DNA from 3 places in the Methylovirgula ligni genome. Region 2 is predicted to be linked to each of the others. Evidence: predicted binding sites of a transcription regulator. Region 2 holds the regulator's gene; each other region holds the start of a gene.
The links. Region 2 encodes PhoB, which activates phosphate uptake and scavenging genes when phosphate is short. Its sites were predicted from a motif close to TGTCATNNANCTGTCAT; they were not measured.
Positions count from the first base shown of each region.

Region 1: the regulator PhoB is predicted to act here: its motif matches at 3,684-3,700, upstream of CWB41_RS07795 (YdcH family protein).
Region 3: the regulator PhoB is predicted to act here: its motif matches at 3,072-3,088, upstream of CWB41_RS08815 (OprO/OprP family phosphate-selective porin).

Region 1 covers NZ_CP025086.1:1,625,243-1,630,696, forward strand. Annotated here, with positions in the region: gene CWB41_RS07780 (indolepyruvate ferredoxin oxidoreductase family protein) at 1-1,005, shown strand, start outside; gene CWB41_RS07785 (homospermidine synthase) at 1,036-2,466, opposite strand; gene CWB41_RS07790 (L,D-transpeptidase) at 2,646-3,389, opposite strand; gene CWB41_RS07795 (YdcH family protein) at 3,726-3,905, shown strand; tRNA gene CWB41_RS07800 (tRNA-Arg) at 4,033-4,109, shown strand; gene CWB41_RS07805 (c-type cytochrome) at 4,196-5,454, opposite strand, start outside.
Region 2 covers NZ_CP025086.1:1,318,598-1,324,051, forward strand. Annotated here, with positions in the region: gene pstB (phosphate ABC transporter ATP-binding protein PstB) at 1-498, shown strand, start outside; gene phoU (phosphate signaling complex protein PhoU) at 525-1,238, shown strand; gene phoB (phosphate regulon transcriptional regulator PhoB) at 1,246-2,040, shown strand; gene CWB41_RS06440 (GcrA family cell cycle regulator) at 2,130-2,639, opposite strand; gene CWB41_RS06445 (aspartate aminotransferase family protein) at 3,125-4,327, shown strand; gene argF (ornithine carbamoyltransferase) at 4,327-5,283, shown strand; gene CWB41_RS06455 (Hsp33 family molecular chaperone) at 5,280-5,454, shown strand, end outside.
Region 3 covers NZ_CP025086.1:1,842,126-1,847,579, forward strand. Annotated here, with positions in the region: gene CWB41_RS08800 (efflux RND transporter periplasmic adaptor subunit) at 1-758, shown strand, start outside; gene CWB41_RS08805 (efflux transporter outer membrane subunit) at 778-2,205, shown strand; gene CWB41_RS08810 (hypothetical protein) at 2,430-2,912, shown strand; gene CWB41_RS08815 (OprO/OprP family phosphate-selective porin) at 3,280-4,977, shown strand.

The DNA.
Region 1 (5,454 bases), 310 kb from region 2:
TTCACCCGCGATCCCGATTTTACGCTGCCGGTCGCGGCGATCAAACAGGCGATCCAGAAGGCGGCGGCCAATCGTGCGGCGTTCTGTGACGCGACGAGTCTTGCAACAGCGCTGGTCGGCACATCGGTCGCCGCGAACATCTTCCTCGTCGGCTTCGCCTGGCAGCGCGGCCTGCTGCCCCTGTCGGAAGAAGCTCTGATGCGGGCAATCGAGATTGTCGGCGAATCCGTCGAGATGAACAAGCGCGCGTTCCTTTGGGGGCGCCGTGAAGCCTTCGCGCCGGATCGTGTCGCCGCTCTGTTGGCGCCGGCGCATGATCCGGCCTCATCGCGCGTCATCTCCGAAACCTTCGCGGAGAAATTCGCGCGGCGGCAGGCTTTCCTGACCGTGTATCAGAACCGTGCCTATGCCGAAAATTACGCGGCGCAGGTGGAACGCATCGCCGAGATCGAGCGGCGCATGGCCCCGGGAGAAATGCGGCTTGCGGTCGCGGTCGCCAAAAGCCTTTTCAAGCTGATGGCGGTGAAGGACGAATATGAGGTCGCGCGGCTCTACAGCGACGGCACGTTCACGCGCAGCATCGCCGCCGCCTTCGAGGGCGATATACGCATCACCTTCCATCTCGCGCCGCCGATTTTCGCACGCAAGCCGGGCACGGTCCGCAAATGGGCTTTCGGCCCCGCGATGATGCGGCTGTTCAAGATTCTCAGGCCGCTGAAGGTTTTGCGCGGCACGCCGCTGGATTTCTTCGGCTGGTCGAGCGAGCGGCGGCTCGAGCGCGAGCTGCGCGCCGATTACGAGAAGCTGCTTGACGAGATCGCCGCGAAACTGACGCCGGAGAATTACGAAAGCGCCGTCGCCTTGGCCGCGTTGCCGGAAAAAATCCGCGGCTTCGGCCATGTGAAATTGCAAAGCGTTGAAGTCGCGAGAGCGGAAGAGACAGCTCTGCTTGCGCAGTTCCGCGCCGAAAACCTGCCTCAGCCGGTCAAGCTGGCGGCCGAATAGGACCGTTGCGCTTGTCCGGTTCGCGCGTCCTCAACGTACAATCACATTGGCGAACTGCCAGGGATCGTCCTTGTCGAGCTCTTCGGCGAAGTACCTGGCGCGGTCGGTGAGCGGCGTCCAGTCGGTATAGGTGCCGATCACCGGCTGGAGATAGGGCAGTTGCACTTCGAGGCAGCGGTGGAAATCCACTTCGTCGGCCTCGACAATTCCGGCGCGCGGATTTTCCAGTGCCCAGACCATGCCGGCGAGCACGGCGGAGCTGACTTGCAGGCCAGTCGCGTTCTGATAGGGCGCGATGCGGCGTGTCTCCTCGATCGACAACTGCGAGCCATACCAATAGGCGTTCTTGGCGTGGCCGTAGAGCAGCACGCCGAGTTCGTCGATACCATCGACGATCTCGTTCTCGCCGAGAATGTGCCAATCGTCCTGCTGCTTCCATTGCGCGCCGGCCATTTCGTCGAGCGAGAGCACGGCGTCGTCGGCGGGGCGATAGGCGTAATGCACCGTCGGCCGATAGACGACCTCGCCATCCTCGCGCAGCGTCAGATAATCGGCGATCGAGATCGATTCATTATGCGTGACGAGAAAGCCGTGCTGCGGCCCCGGCGTTGGCGTCCAGGAGCGCACCCGCGTGCCGGCGCCCGGCCGCAGCAGATAGATCGCGCAGTCCGGGCCATACTCATGACGGCGGCCCTCTGGCGGCAAATGCTTTTCATGCGTGCCCCAGCCGAGCTCGGCGGGTTGCAGGCCCTCCGAGACGAAGCCTTCGACCGACCAGGTGTTGACGAAGACACCCATCGGCTTCGGCGTCTTGGCGCGCTGGGTGTCGCGTTCGGCGATGTGGATGCCCTTGACGCCAACGCCTTTCGCCAGTCGTGCCCATTCCTCGCGCGTCTTGGGCTCCGGCGCCGTGATGCCGAGATCCTTGGCGACATTCAGCAGGGCTTGTTTGACGAACCAGGAGACCATGCCCGGATTCGCGCCGCAGCAGGAAATGGCGGTCGGCCCGGCGCCGAGCGCGTCGCGCTGGTCGAGTATCTCCTGGCGCAACGCATAGTTCGAACGCTGCGACTGGGTGAGGCGCGGATCGTCGTAGAAGCCCGGCCAGGGCTCGGCGACCGTGTCGATATAGAGCGCGCCGACCTCATGCGCGAGACGCATGATCGCGGCGGAGGAGACCTCGACGGACAGGTTGACGATGAAGGGTTGACCGGACCCGTTGGTCAGCAGCGGCTTCAGCAGATCGACAAAATTCTCGCGTGTCACGGCCTTCTGGATGAAGGCGATGCCGCGCTCGTCGAGCAGATGCCGGTCCGTGTCGACGGGGTCGATGACGGTGAAGCGCGACTTGTCGAAGTGAAAGTGACGCTCGATCAGGGGCAGGGTGCCGCGCCCGATCGATCCGAAGCCGATCATGACAACAGGGCCGGTAATCGTGCCGTGGATCGGCCAATTCTGCATCGTCAATCTCCAGGGAAGAGTTTGCTCCAGGGGAAGAGCTTGCTCCAAAGGAAGAGCGTGGCGCGAAACGCGTTGCGCGCCTTAAATGCGAGATGACGGGGAAGGTCAAGAATGTGCTGCGGCGCAGCGCAAGAAAAAGGCCCTTCACCCGGGGAATGGGTAAAGGGCCACGAGATTTGTTACAGTACGATGACTTTGGTGCCCACCGCGACGCGGTTGTAAAGGTCCATCACGTCACCATTCATCATGCGGATGCAGCCGGATGAGACCGCCTGGCCGATCGTGTCCGGCTCGTTGGTGCCGTGAATGCGATAGAGCGTGTCCTTGCCGTTCTCCCACAAGTACATCGCGCGGGCGCCGAGCGGATTGCCGAGACCGCCGTCCATCTCTTGCGGCAGGTCAGGGCGGCGCTGAAGCATATCAGAGGGCGGGAACCATTTCGGCCATTCCTGCTTGCTGTGGACCTCGGCGACGCCCTTCCAGGCGAAGCCTTCGCGGCCGACACCGATGCCATATTGCAAGGCCCGGCCGTCGCCCTCGACGAGATAGAGATGGCGCGTATTGGTGTCGACGATGATCGTGCCCGGCTTCTCGTTGGTGGGGAAGTCGACTTCCTGGCGCGTGTGTTTGCCGACTGCGGCGGCATCATCGTCCGGCGGCGGGTTATAGGGCGCGCTGTCCGGGCTCACCCGTTGCGGCGGGCTGGCATAGCCGCGCTGGTCCGGCGGCACATAGGCGTCCGGCGGTTCGGGCTGCGGCTCGCCGTAGTTCTGGCCCGGCTGGCCGCCGCCCGGATAGGGCGGGTAGCCATAATTCGGGGAATTCGCCTGATAGCCGTTGTTGTAATGCCATTGCGCCAGAGCCGGCACGCACAGCAAGCCGACGGCAGTGATCGCGGACAGCGCCAGAACGCTCAATCTCATCTTCGAATGCATCGAATCGACCCCCAAGCCCCTTCAAGCGAAGCTAGCGTAAAAAAGCGGCGAAACGCAGAATGTGCTGGACCGCACATGGTGTTTCTAACCCGCGCTATCATCAACAAAATAGCGCTTGCCTCTGGCTTGCGCTGCCCCGATCACGCGGCTTTGAATCATGCTGTGCTCAAGCTGATGATGCAAGAGTTAACAAAGGTTTAGCGGCTGCGTCGCCGCGGGGCGGGTGAGGCGCGAATTTTTTCGATGCACCCCGGGCAAGGCCCTTGCCGCCGACCAATCCTGTGTCACACTACCTTCGTGGACGCGTCTGCCAAGGAGCCAAGCATGTCTTTGGAAAGCCATCTCGCAGAGCTTGAACGCCGTCACGATGCTCTTGATCGCGACATCGCGCGTGAATGGTGCCATCCCTCGGTTGACGAGGTGAAGCTGGCACAACTCAAGCGGCGAAAGCTTCACCTCAAGGACGAGATCGCCAAGCTGCGAAGCGTCGAGACGCTGCATTAAAAGTCTAACCTGCCGACGATAGGTGGCCGCACGTTCGGCTCGCCCGCCAGTCTGGCGAGTGCGAATTGCTGCATTGTGGCCGCGCGGCGGATCAGCTAGAAGTTTGCCGCGCCGCTGTGCGCCCCAGGCACCCGTAGCTCAGCTGGATAGAGCGCTGCCCTCCGAAGGCAGAGGTCACAGGTTCGAATCCTGTCGGGTGCGCCAGTTTTACTGCTCTTTCGCAGCAAAAACAGGGCTTTGAATGCGCTGGCGGGCGCAGCCTGATGCCGCAACAGAGACGACAATCGCACTCACTGCGAGGCCTCGAGAGTCTTGGTCGGCGCATTCTTGCGCACCTTATGGACTTGATCGGCCGTGAGATGGCAGGCGGTTTGGCCAAATTGCGCGCAGGTGTAATTGGCGACCGCCGCCAATTCCTCATCCGTATAGGCGCTCGTAAACGCGTGCATGAACATCAGCCCCTGCGAAGTCTTGATCTGCGTTCCCTGAGCCAGCACCTGAAGCAGATTGTTGGCGTCGGGATCGCCGGTCGTGTGCGAGCCGGCTAGCGCCGCCCAGGGCGACTGGCGCCCGTGACCGCTCGGCAAATGGCAGCCGGCGCAGGCTTCGACAAAGATGTGCGCGCCAAGCGGATTCTTGCCCGCTTCAGCCGGCGCCCCGCGCCCCACGGCAGGCGGCCCATCGGGCTGCGGTGGGATGCTGCGCAAATAGGTGACCATCGCGCGGATGTCGTCGGCGCTCAGATAGCGCAAACTAAATCCGATGACCTCCGCCATCGGCCCCGACGCCGGTCCGCGCCCTTCGGCGTGACCGGTCGAGAGATATTGCGCCAATTGCGCGTCGCTCCAGCCGCCGACCCCATGATCGGGATCGCTGGTAAGATTATAGGCGAGCCAGCCGACCTGTTTCGTACCGGCAAATTTACGGCTGTCATCCAGACCTTGCAGCAGATTGCGTGGCGTGTGGCATTCGCCGCAATGGCCCAGAGGCCCGATGAGATAGGCGCCGCGATTCCAGGTGGCATCCTTGGAGGCATCCGCCTCGAAGCGATGGCCCGGGACGAACAGGAGCTTCCAGGCCCGCATCAGATAGCGCTGGTTGAATGGGAATTTCAGGTCGTTGGCAGGTGGCGTCGCGGCGACTGGCTTGACGGTCGCGAGATAGGCCCGGATCGCCAGCGCATCGTCGTCCGTCAGCAAGGCATAAGACGCATAGGGAAATGCCGGATAAAGGTCTTCGCCATTGCGTCCGATACCGTGATGCAGGGCGCGCACGAATTCCGCGTTGCTCCATGCGCCGATGCCATGCTCGCGATCCGGCGTGAGGTTCGGCGCATAAAGTGTCCCGAACGGCAGATCGAACGCACGGCCGCCTGCGAAAGACTCGCCGCCGGGATTTGTGTGGCAGGCTTCGCAATCGGCGGCCCTTGTCAGATATTCGCCACGCGCGACCAGCGCCGCACCTGTCGGCGCGGCCGCACTTGCTGTCACGGGTTCGAGCCCGGCGGGTATGAGGAAGAACGCCGCCGCGGCGATGACGGCGAGAGCAA
Region 2 (5,454 bases):
GTCGGCATGGTGTTCCAGAAACCGACGCCGTTTCCGATGACGATCTATGAAAACATCGCCTTCGGCGTGCGGCTCTATGAAAAGCTTTCGCGGGCCGATCTCGACGCGCGGGTCGAGACGGCGTTGCGCGGCGCGGCACTGTGGGACGAGGTCAAGGACAAGCTCAATGCGAGCGGCCTGTCACTCTCGGGTGGCCAGCAGCAGCGGCTCTGCATTGCCCGCACCATCGCCATCCACCCCGAGGTCATCCTGTTCGACGAGCCGTGCTCGGCGCTCGATCCCATATCCACCGCGAAAGTGGAAGAACTGATCGATGAGCTGAAGGACAAGTATACGATCGCCATCGTCACGCATAACATGCAGCAGGCGGTGCGCGTCTCGGAATATACCGCGTTCATGTACCTCGGCGAACTGGTCGAGTTCGGAACCACCACGCAGATCTTTACGGCGCCCGAAAACCAGCGGACCCAGAACTACGTCACCGGCCGTTTCGGCTGAGGCCAGCGATTCCAGGACCAGATGCCATGACCGACCATACCGTCAAAGCTTACGACAACGAGCTTGAGGCTCTCGGCCGCAAAATTGCGGAGATGGGCGGCATTGCCGAGCAGATGCTCAGCAATGCAATGGACGCTCTCGCGACTCTCGATACCAGTCTGGCACGGACCACCGTCGCCATGGATCAGCGTCTCGATATTCTGCAACGCGATGTCGAGGAGCAGGCGATCCTGACCATCGCCAAGCGCCAGCCGCTTGCGGCGGATCTGCGCGAGATCATCGCTGCGATCCGCATCTCCGGCGATCTCGAGCGTGTCGGCGATCTCGCCAAGAACATCGCCAAGCGGGCGTTGAAGCTTTCCGGCGAAACACGGCTGCCGCGCGCCGTCGTCGGACTCAAATCGATGCACGAGGCGGCGGCGATGCTGCTGAAGGACGCGCTCGATGCCTATGCGCTGCGCGATGTCGAGCGCGCACGCATGGTCTGGACGCATGACGTGGAGCTCGACGCGCTGGAAGATTCGGTCTTCCGCGATCTTTTGACCTTCATGATGGAAGACCCGCGTAACATTTCGTTCTGTGCGCATCTTTTGTTCTGCTCGAAAAATATCGAGCGGATTGGCGATCATTCCACCAACATCGCAGAAACGGTCGTCTATCTCGTCACTGGCGAGACCTTGCCGATGGACCGGCCAAAAGGGCCGTCGCCGGCGGCCGATTATCTGCCCCTGCCCAAGTGAGCCATAGATGAACAATCAGATCATCTCTGTTCCCGACCCGCGCCCCGCCGCCGCCTCCGAGCCGCGCGGTGTGTCGCCACGGCCGAATTCCGCCGCCGTCGCACCGCCGCGCATCCTCGTCGTCGAGGACGAAGCCGCGCTGAGCCTGCTGCTCAGTTACAATCTTGAGGCGGAAGGCTTCATTGTCGAGCGCGTCGAGCGCGGCGACGAGGCGGAATTGCGGCTTGTCGAATCGCCGCCGGACCTCGTCATCCTTGACTGGATGCTGCCGGGTGTTTCGGGCCTTGAAATCTGTCGGCGTATGCGCGCGCGCGATGCGACGCGCAGCCTGCCCGTCATCATGCTGACGGCGCGCGGTGACGAAAGCGAGCGGGTGCGCGGGCTCTCGATCGGCGCCGACGATTATATCGTCAAGCCCTTCTCGGTGCCGGAATTGATGGCGCGGGTGCGGGCGCTGCTGCGGCGGGCGCGGCCGGATCGTGTCGCGGCGCTGCTCACGGCTGGTGATCTTGCGCTCGACCGCGAAAATTGGCGGGTCAGCCGCGGCGATCGCAATGTCCATCTCGGGCCGACCGAGTTCCGGCTGCTCGAATATCTCATGGGCAAGCCTGGCCGCGTCTTTTCGCGCGCGCAATTGCTCGACTCGATCTGGGGCTTCTCGGCGGAGATCGACGAGCGCACCGTTGATGTTCATGTCGGGCGCTTGCGCAAGGCGCTGTCGCAAGGCGGGGAACGGGACCCCATCCGCACGATCCGCGGCGCGGGCTATTCCTTCGACGAGACGTTCGGCAAGAACGACTGATCCCGTCTCATTGCGACCAAAGCGAAGCAATCCAGAACTATCGTCGTTTTCTGGATTGCTTTGTCGCTGACGCGCCTCGCAATGATGAGTTAGGCCGACTGGACGCGCCGGCGGCGGTCCTGCACGGGCTGATAGGCGATGCGGCTGTGATAGCTGCAATAGGGGCCGCTCTGGCTGGCGCCCTTCTTGGCGCCGCAGAACCGGAATTCGCCCGTGGCGGGGTCGCCCATCGGCCAGCGGCACATAGATTCCTTCAAATCCATGATCGTGACCATTTCGGACATCGGGATCACAACATCTTCCTGGGGTGCCGGCTGGATGGCCGTGTTTGGTTGGGGTCGCATGGCGAGGGCGGTATTGCCGCGCACAAGGGGCATGCTTGAGCGCTGATGCGCCGCCGGTCGCGCGACTTTCGGCCGAGCCCGGGCGATGGCCGGAACCGCCGTCTTGACGCGCCCGGACATTCCGAGCCGGTGAACCTTGCCGATCACCGCGTTGCGGCTAATGCCATTGGCAAGTTCACGAGCGATTTGGCTGGCGCTGAGCCCTTCCAGCCAGAGTTTGCGCAGAAGCTCCACCCGTTCATCGGTCCAGGACATTCAGTCCTCCTCGATTTGGATCGGAAAAATTAGCCTGTACGCGGCTAACGAGACCCGACAAACGCGGTACAGCAGGCAGAATCCGGAATCGCCGCAGCGCCGGAAAACCGGCGTCGTACAAAAGGTTACGCATTATGATGGCCCGCCGCACGAGATGTCGTAGTCGACGCCTGAGAGGCTACACTAGGCGTTGAATCCCGCGCAAGAGTCGCAATGACCTTCCCAAGGGCGTTTTCAACAATCCACATCGCCGGGACCGCACCCGCGTCATTGTGACTCGGGGGACTATGAATCGGCCCGATACCCTCGGGGGACTAGGCCGCCGGGCGGCAAAAATTTGACCGGCGGCGTCGAGCCCCTTAAAATGGTTTTTTCCTGTTGCCGCTCCTCCGGGGCGGCACTTTTCTTTGGTGGATCGCCCGATCGAGTGCGGTGCCGCGGAGCGACAGGACAGCCGCCGCCGTAAAATCGCTGGAGCTTTAGCCGTGACGTCGTCGCTTCTCCCTACCTATGCGCGTTTCAACCTTGCCTTCGAGCGGGGTGAAGGCGCCTGGCTCTACGCGACGAATGGCGACAAATATCTCGATTTCGGCGCCGGCATTGCCGTCGTCTCCGTCGGCCATTGCCATCCCCATCTCGTCAAGGCGCTGAAGGAGCAGGGCGAGAAGCTCTGGCACGTTTCCAACCTTTTCGAGATTCCGCAGGCTGAAAAGCTTGGGGCGCGCCTCGTCGCGGAGAGCTTCGCCGATCTGGTCTTCTTCACTAATTCCGGCACCGAGGCGATGGAAGGCGCGATCAAGACCGCGCGCCGCTACCAATTCGTCAGCGGCCATCCCGAGCGCTACAGGATCGTCACCTTCCAGGGCGCCTTCCACGGGCGGACGCTCGCGTCCGTTGCGGCGGGCGGCAATCCCAAATATCTCGAAGGCTTCGGGCCGCCGCTCGAGGGCTTCGATTCCGTTCCGTTTGGCGATCTTGCCGCCGTCAAGACGGCGATAACGCGTGAGACGGCGGCCATCCTGATCGAGCCGGTGCAGGGCGAGGGCGGCATCCGTGTCGCGACGCCGGACTTCCTCGAAGCCTTGCGGGCTCTTTGCGACGCGCATGGGCTGCTGCTGATCTTCGACGAAGTGCAGAGCGGCATGGGCCGCACCGGCAAGCTGTTCGCTTACCAGCATTCGCGCATCACGCCGGACATTATGGGCCTCGCCAAGGGCATCGGCGGCGGTTTCCCACTCGGGGCTTTCCTGACGACGCGTAAGGTCGGCGCCTGCATGACGCCGGGCACGCATGGCACGACCTATGGCGGCAATCCGCTGGCGACAGCGGTCGGCAATGCGCTGCTCGATGTCGTGCTTGGCGAAGGCTTCCTCGCTCATGTGGTGAAAATCGGCGCCTCCCTCGGCCAGGGCCTCGCCGAATTGCAGCGGCGCTATCCCGATGTGATCGAGGAAGTGCGCGGCACGGGTCTCATGTATGGCCTGCGGGTCGTCGGCGCCGTCGGCGCTTTCGTCAATACGGCGCTGGAGGAGAAGCTGATCACCGTGCCGGCGAGCGACAATGTCGTGCGTCTGCTGCCGCCGCTCACCGTGAACGAGGTGGAGATCGCTCTCGCGTTGACCCGTCTCAACGCCGTCGCGGAAAAGATTTCTGCGCAGGCCAAACGCGCGCAGCGCGGAGCCGCGTGATGAGCACGGCCTTGCGCCCTGCGTCGGCGCCGAAGCATTTTCTCGATCTTTCGGAGGTCTCGGCCGAGGAGTTGCGGCGGATTCTCTCGCTCGCCGGAGCGATCAAGAGCCGCCGCCGCAAGGGTCAGCTCGCGGCCGAGCGGCCCTTGACGGGCAAAGTCATGGCCATGATTTTCGACAAGCCCTCGACCCGCACGCGCGTCTCCTTCGACGTCGCGATGCGCGAACTCGGCGGCGAGACGATCATGCTCACCGGCAAGGAAATGCAGCTCGGCCGCGGCGAAACCATCGCCGATACGGCGCGGGTTCTGTCGCGCTTCGTCGATGCCATTGTCATCCGCGTGCTCGATCATAACGAGCTTGCCGAACTGGCGTTCAACGCCGAGATACCGGTCGTCAACGGCCTTACCAAGAAGTCGCATCCCTGCCAGGTGATGGCCGATGTCCTGACCTTCGAGGAGCATCGCGGCCCGATCAAGGACCGCACGGTCGCCTGGACGGGCGACGCCAACAACGTGCTCACGAGCTGGGTCCACGCGGCGCAGCGCTTCGATTTCACGATCAATGTCGCGAGCCCCGCGGAACTCGATGTGTCGCTGGAACTCAAGTCCTGGGCCAAGGCCAATAATGCGCGGCTCAATATCACGCGCGATCCTTTCGAGGCCGTGCGCGGCGCCGACGCGGTGATCTCGGATTGCTGGGTATCGATGGGCGACAAGGACGAGAACTTCCGCCACAATCTGCTCGCGCCCTATCAGGTCAATGCAAAGCTGATGAACGCGGCGGCCAAAGACGCGATCTTCATGCACTGTCTGCCGGCGCATCGTGGCGAGGAGGTCACTGATGAGGTGATCGACGGGCCGCAATCGGTCGTCTTCGACGAGGCCGAAAACCGGCTGCACGCGCAGAAGGGCATCCTCGCCTGGTGCTTCGACGCGGTGGCGGTAGCGGGATGAGCAAGTCGGAACCCTCGTTACGTGCGGTCTCCGATCAAGCCTACGACGATATTGCGTTGCCCTTCGCGATCGAGGCGCTCGACGTGCGCGGCCGCCTTGTGCGGCTCGGGCCGGCGATTGACGAGATCCTCACCCGTCATGCCTATCCGCCCGCCATCGCGCGGCTTGTCG
Region 3 (5,454 bases), 520 kb from region 2:
CCGCCAAGCGCTGGCAGGCGATGCGCGTCACCGACGCGGTTTCGCAGCAGACGGCGGATGAAAAAGCCGGCGATTACAACGCCAAAAAGGCGGAGGTCGCCGCTGCGTCCGCGGATGTCGCGCGGCTGGCGGCAATGGAAGGCTTCAAGAAGATCACCGCGCCGTTCGACGGTGTCGTCACCGCGCGCAAGATCGATGTCGGCGCCCTGGTCAGCTCCACGCCGGGCAATGCGCCCGATCTCTTCGACGTTGCCGACGTGCATGAGATGCGGATTTATGTCGACGTCCCGCAGGCCTTCAGCGCGCAGGTTCATGTCGGCATGACGGCGCAGTTGAAACTTCCGCAATTTCCCAATCGGAGTTTCGATGCGACGGTCGCCACGACCTCTGATGCGATCTCGCAGCGCTCGCGTTCGCTTCTGGTCGAACTGCGGCGCGATAACAAGGATGGCTTGTTGCAGCCGGGCGCCTTTGTCGAGGTCGAGTTCGATCTGCCGCCCGATCCCAATGCCCTGCGGATTCCGGCAAGCGCGTTGATCTTCCGCCGGCTCGGCCCCGAGGTCGCGACGGTCGATGCAAATGACAAGGTGGTGCTCAAGCCCGTGGTCGTCGGCCGCGATCTCGGTCAGGAGGTCGAGATCAAGTCAGGGTTGTCGCCCGGCGATCGCATCATCAGGAGCCCGTCGGATTCGATTGCCGCGGGGGATCAGGTGCGCGTCGCGGGCCAGCGGGCCGCAACTGAGCTCAGCGCGCGATAGCCGGGGCAGAGGGGGCGGCATGAGATATTCGGCTCTTCTGGCGCTGGCGCCGGCATTTCTGCTGGCGGCCTGCGATCTTGCTCCGGCCTATCGGCCGCCGGCCGTCAGCGTGCCAGCGAAGTTCAAGGAAGCAGGGGACTGGAAGCCGGCGCAGCCGAGTGACGAGGCGCCGCGCGGCGACTGGTGGCGCTCCTTCGACGATCCCGAACTCGACGCGCTCGAGCCGCAGGTCGAGACGGCCAATCAGGACCTCGCGGAGGCGGTCGCCGCCTATCTGCAGGCACGCGATTATGTAGCGGAAGCGCAATCCGCGCTTTATCCACACATCGGCAGCGAGGCGAGCTTCTCTTACAACAGGCAATCGAACAATCGTCCTCTGCGCGGTTCGGGCGAGCCGGATTATTACGGCGCCAACACTGTTCAAGGCGAGGCTTCCTACGAGGTCGATCTCTGGGGCCGGATCAAGGACGATATCGCCGCCCACAAGGCGCAGGCGCAGGCGAGCCTGGCCGATCTTTCGGCGGCGCGTCTCGGTTTGCAGGCCGACCTGGCGCGCGATTATTTTGGCCTCCGGGGACTCGATCGCGAGGCCACGCTGCTGCGTGATACGGTGGCGGCCTATCGCGACGCGCTGAATCTCACGCAGCAGCGGTTGAGCGGCAAGATTGGTGCGCCGATTGACGTGGCGCGGGCGCAAGTACAGTTTGAAAACGCCAAGGCGCTATTGGCCGACATCGCGGGACCGCGAGCGCTCTATGAACACGCGATCGCAACGCTCGTCGGGCGTCCGGCGTCGGATTTTTCGATTCCGTCCGAAGTCCGCAAAGCGGCATTGCCGGTGATCCCACATGGTGTGCCTTCAACATTGCTGGAACGGCGTCCGGACATCGCCGCCGCCGAGCGCGAGACGGCCGCCGCCAATCAATCGATCGGGATTGCGCGCTCTGCTTTCTTTCCACGGTTTACGATCAATTTGCTTGCCGGCGAGCAGGACACGGGCATCAATCTGCTCAGCCTTTCGAACAGCATCTGGTCGGTCGGGCCGACTGTCTATCTGCCGTTGTTCGATGCCGGGCTGCGGCGCGCGGAACTGGCGGCAACCGAGGCCGCCTATCTGCAAACGGTCGCGCATTATCGCGGCACCGTTTTGAAGGCCATTCAGGAAGTCGAAGACGATCTTGCCTTGCTTCATGCGCTGAGGAACGAGGCGCGGGATGTGCAGGCCTCGGCGATCGCAGCGAAACGCGCGTCCGACCTTGCGCTCGCCTCCTATCGCGGCGGCGCGACGAACTACCTTGACGTCATCATCGCACAAACCGCGGCGCTCGAGGCGCAGAGGGCGGTTCTGCATGTTGATACGCGCCGCCTGCAGTCGAGCACGGCTTTACTGATGGCGCTTGGCGGCGGCTGGTCGGCGGAAGAACTTGGCGTCGCCAGCGATCCTTGAGCAATCCCAGCCTGTTTCGCGCCCTGGTTTCGATCTCGGTGGCGCATTGCTGCCGAGACCGGATAATAAAATATAGTTCATGAAGCATGTTTTATAAGAATAGAATCGAATAAATCGTTTTTTACTACAGTAATGTGCTCGGCACAGGTATTTTAGCTCGGGGCTTATTGAGGTAAATGAGCATGAAAATACTTGTCGTCTTGTCATCGTTTCTTCTCGCGGCCTTGACGCTCGCGCCGCTCGGCGCCAACGCGCAAAGTCCCAGCCAGCGGACCGCGATCGCTAACGCCTGCGCCAGCATGGGTATCGATCCGGCGGTGTCGACTTATGTCGCCTGCGAGCGCAGCTTGGCGAAAACCGCGATCTCAATGAACGAAGCGCAGCGCACAGCGCGTGAGCAGGCTGTTTGTCGGCGGCATGGCTATCGTCCGGGCACGAGCGCTTTTGCTCTGTGCGTACTGGACCGCGAGGATGCGGCTGCGCCGGAGCAAGCCGAGCCCTTCGGCGTTCCAGCATTGTCTCGCGTCGCGCAGGCTAGCCCGACCGCTGCCTTCTCCGATTCGTATCAGCGCGGCGATCAAATGACGTCAGTTCGGCGCGCTTGTGCGCAGATGGGTACGGCGCCGGGCACGCAGGGGTTTCAGACCTGCGTCGGAAACCTCAACATGACCATCAACGACGAAGACATGGATGCCAACGGCTACTGATTCGCGCCGATAATCGACTCACAAATGATCAAGCCGGGCCCAGCGCTCGGCTTGATTGTTGCCGTGAATTGTTCAGGATTGAGTCGGTATAGCCGCACGCCAAATGTTATATTTTCCACCGGCAGCTTGTAACCAGTTCAAAGCCAATATAACGCTCATATTACACTTTCATGACGGCGCTATGTATGCTGCGAAAATAATTCTTCGATGAGCCTATGCTATAGAAAACCCTTCTTTTTCTACATTTAGTCCTGCTTAGCTGTGGTCTAAATCCCACACAGTATGATTAGTCGCGCCGTATTGCCGGAGCGCGGTTGACTAAAAGGGGCTTTATAAATTTAAGTTTATGCATCCTTTGGGGGGTGCAATGACAAACGAACTGACCTCGGGCCGCATCCGCAGCGCTCGCAAAAGCAAATTCCTCGTCTTCCTCGCCTCGTCGAGCCTTCTCGCAGTCTGGGGAAGCCAGGCTTTCGCAGACGACGCGCAGATCGCCAAGCTGCAAGCCGAGATCCACAGGATCGAGGCACGCCAGCAGGCCGAGATCGGCGCCCTGCGTGCCGAAATCCATCATCTGAAGCGCCACGGCGGCCCGATCTACGCCACCAAGGACGCTGAACCGCCGCCGTTGCTCGGCCCGCATGTGATCGAGAGCTCGAAGGGCCCGGTGCACTTCGGCTTCGCCGATGCCGACGCTCAAAACACGGTCGAGCTGACCGGCCAATTGAACATCGATACCGGCGGCTATGTCGGTTATCATCAGGTCAGCCCCGGCCTTACCCCGCCCGGCAAGGCGGGACTTGGGAACGCAGGTCTCGCCAGCGGCATCAATTTCCGCCGCGCCCGCATCGGCGTACAAGGCGTTTTCCTCGGCGATTGGGCCTACCGCATTCAGTACGATCTGGGCGGCACGTCTGACGGCTATTCGAATGCCGCGACCGGTATCACCAATAACGGTGCTGCATCTGGTATCGAAAACGCGTTCATCAGCTATGACGGTCTCTACAAGCACGGCGGCCCGCTGCCGACCGAGTTCACCATCGGCGCGATCGACGTGCCATGGACTCTCGACGAGCCGGTTGGATCGCCGAACATCCTCTTCATGGAGCGCGCGAGCTCGCAGGTTATCGCCACGGCATTCGGCGGCGGCGATAATCGCACGGCCTTAGGCTTCCACTCGAATACGGATCGGCTCTGGGTCGGTGGCTTCCTGACTGGACCGACGACTGGCCAGTTGCATTCGAATAATGCCTATACCTCTTACAACCCGGCTACGGGTGCGCCGTATGGCACGGGTATCGGGCCGCAATATGCCGGTCTGTTCCGCGCGAGCTACAATATCTTTCAGGACAAGGCGAACAATGCCACGCTGCATGTCGGCTTCAACTTCGCCGACACCTTCCTGCCGCGCGTCAATAGCAGCAGCGCCAGCGTCGAGGGGATCAGCCTGAGTGATCGTCCGGAGCTGCGTATCGATCCGACCCAGTTGATCGGCACCAACACCATCGCCGCGCACGGTGGCCAGGTGTTCGGCGCCGAGGCGGCGGCGACCTACCAAAACGCCTTCATCCAGGGTGAATATTATCACTACATTATCGACACGAGGAATCAGGGGGCAGCGGGCGCCGTTTATGAGGCGACCAATGGGCCGGCGGTCGCTTTCAATGGCGGCTATGTCCAGGGCAGCTACACCTTTGGTGGCCGGCGTTATTATGTGCCGGGAACTGGTGCTTATTCGGGCGTGATTCCAGATCATCCGTTCGTTCTCGGCACCGGCTATTGGGGCGCTCTTGAACTCGCCGGACGCTTCGACATCGTCGATCTGAATGCAGCCGCGCCATACTACAACGGTGGCAACGCCACCGGCACTGGCGCTGGTGCGGCGATCCTTGGCGGCGAACAGACGTCTTATGGCGCTGGCGCAACCTGGTATCCGAATAACAATCTCCGCTTCATGCTCGATTACGAGCATGTGGTCGTAAACGTCCCGGCCTATCTGGGCGGCCCGAACCATTACGGCGGCACGGTCGACTGGATCGCAGCGCGTTCGCAGTTCGTCTTCTGATCGTTCGATCAGCGAATCACAAAACCCCGGAGACAATGTCTTCCGGGGTTTTTCTTTGCGTGAGCGTCATTGCGAGAACGCTGAAGGCGATGGGCCCTATTGGAGGGCGGCACCGTAACGCCGCATGCTCGCGGTGCGCCCCAGCCCGACGATAGTGTCGTTGACCAGCCCATTGGGTATACCTCACTCAAGACATTGGCCACCGCATGACGGGGGCTTTTCACGCTCGACGCAAAGCCGTCAAGGCGCGCAATATCCTTCAAATGATGTGCTGGCCTTGGGCGGCCTTTGGCTCAGTCACGGAGGCGGCCCACCGTCGTATGGATCACCGCCCGGCGCAGTTCCGTAGCGACTCCCATCGTATGGATCGGCGTCGGGTACGCTCCCATAACGCCCGTCGCGCACTCGCCCAGAATAGATCCACTGTGTCGTGTTGTGCCACCGGTGATACGCGGGACGCCAATGATGCAAATTGCT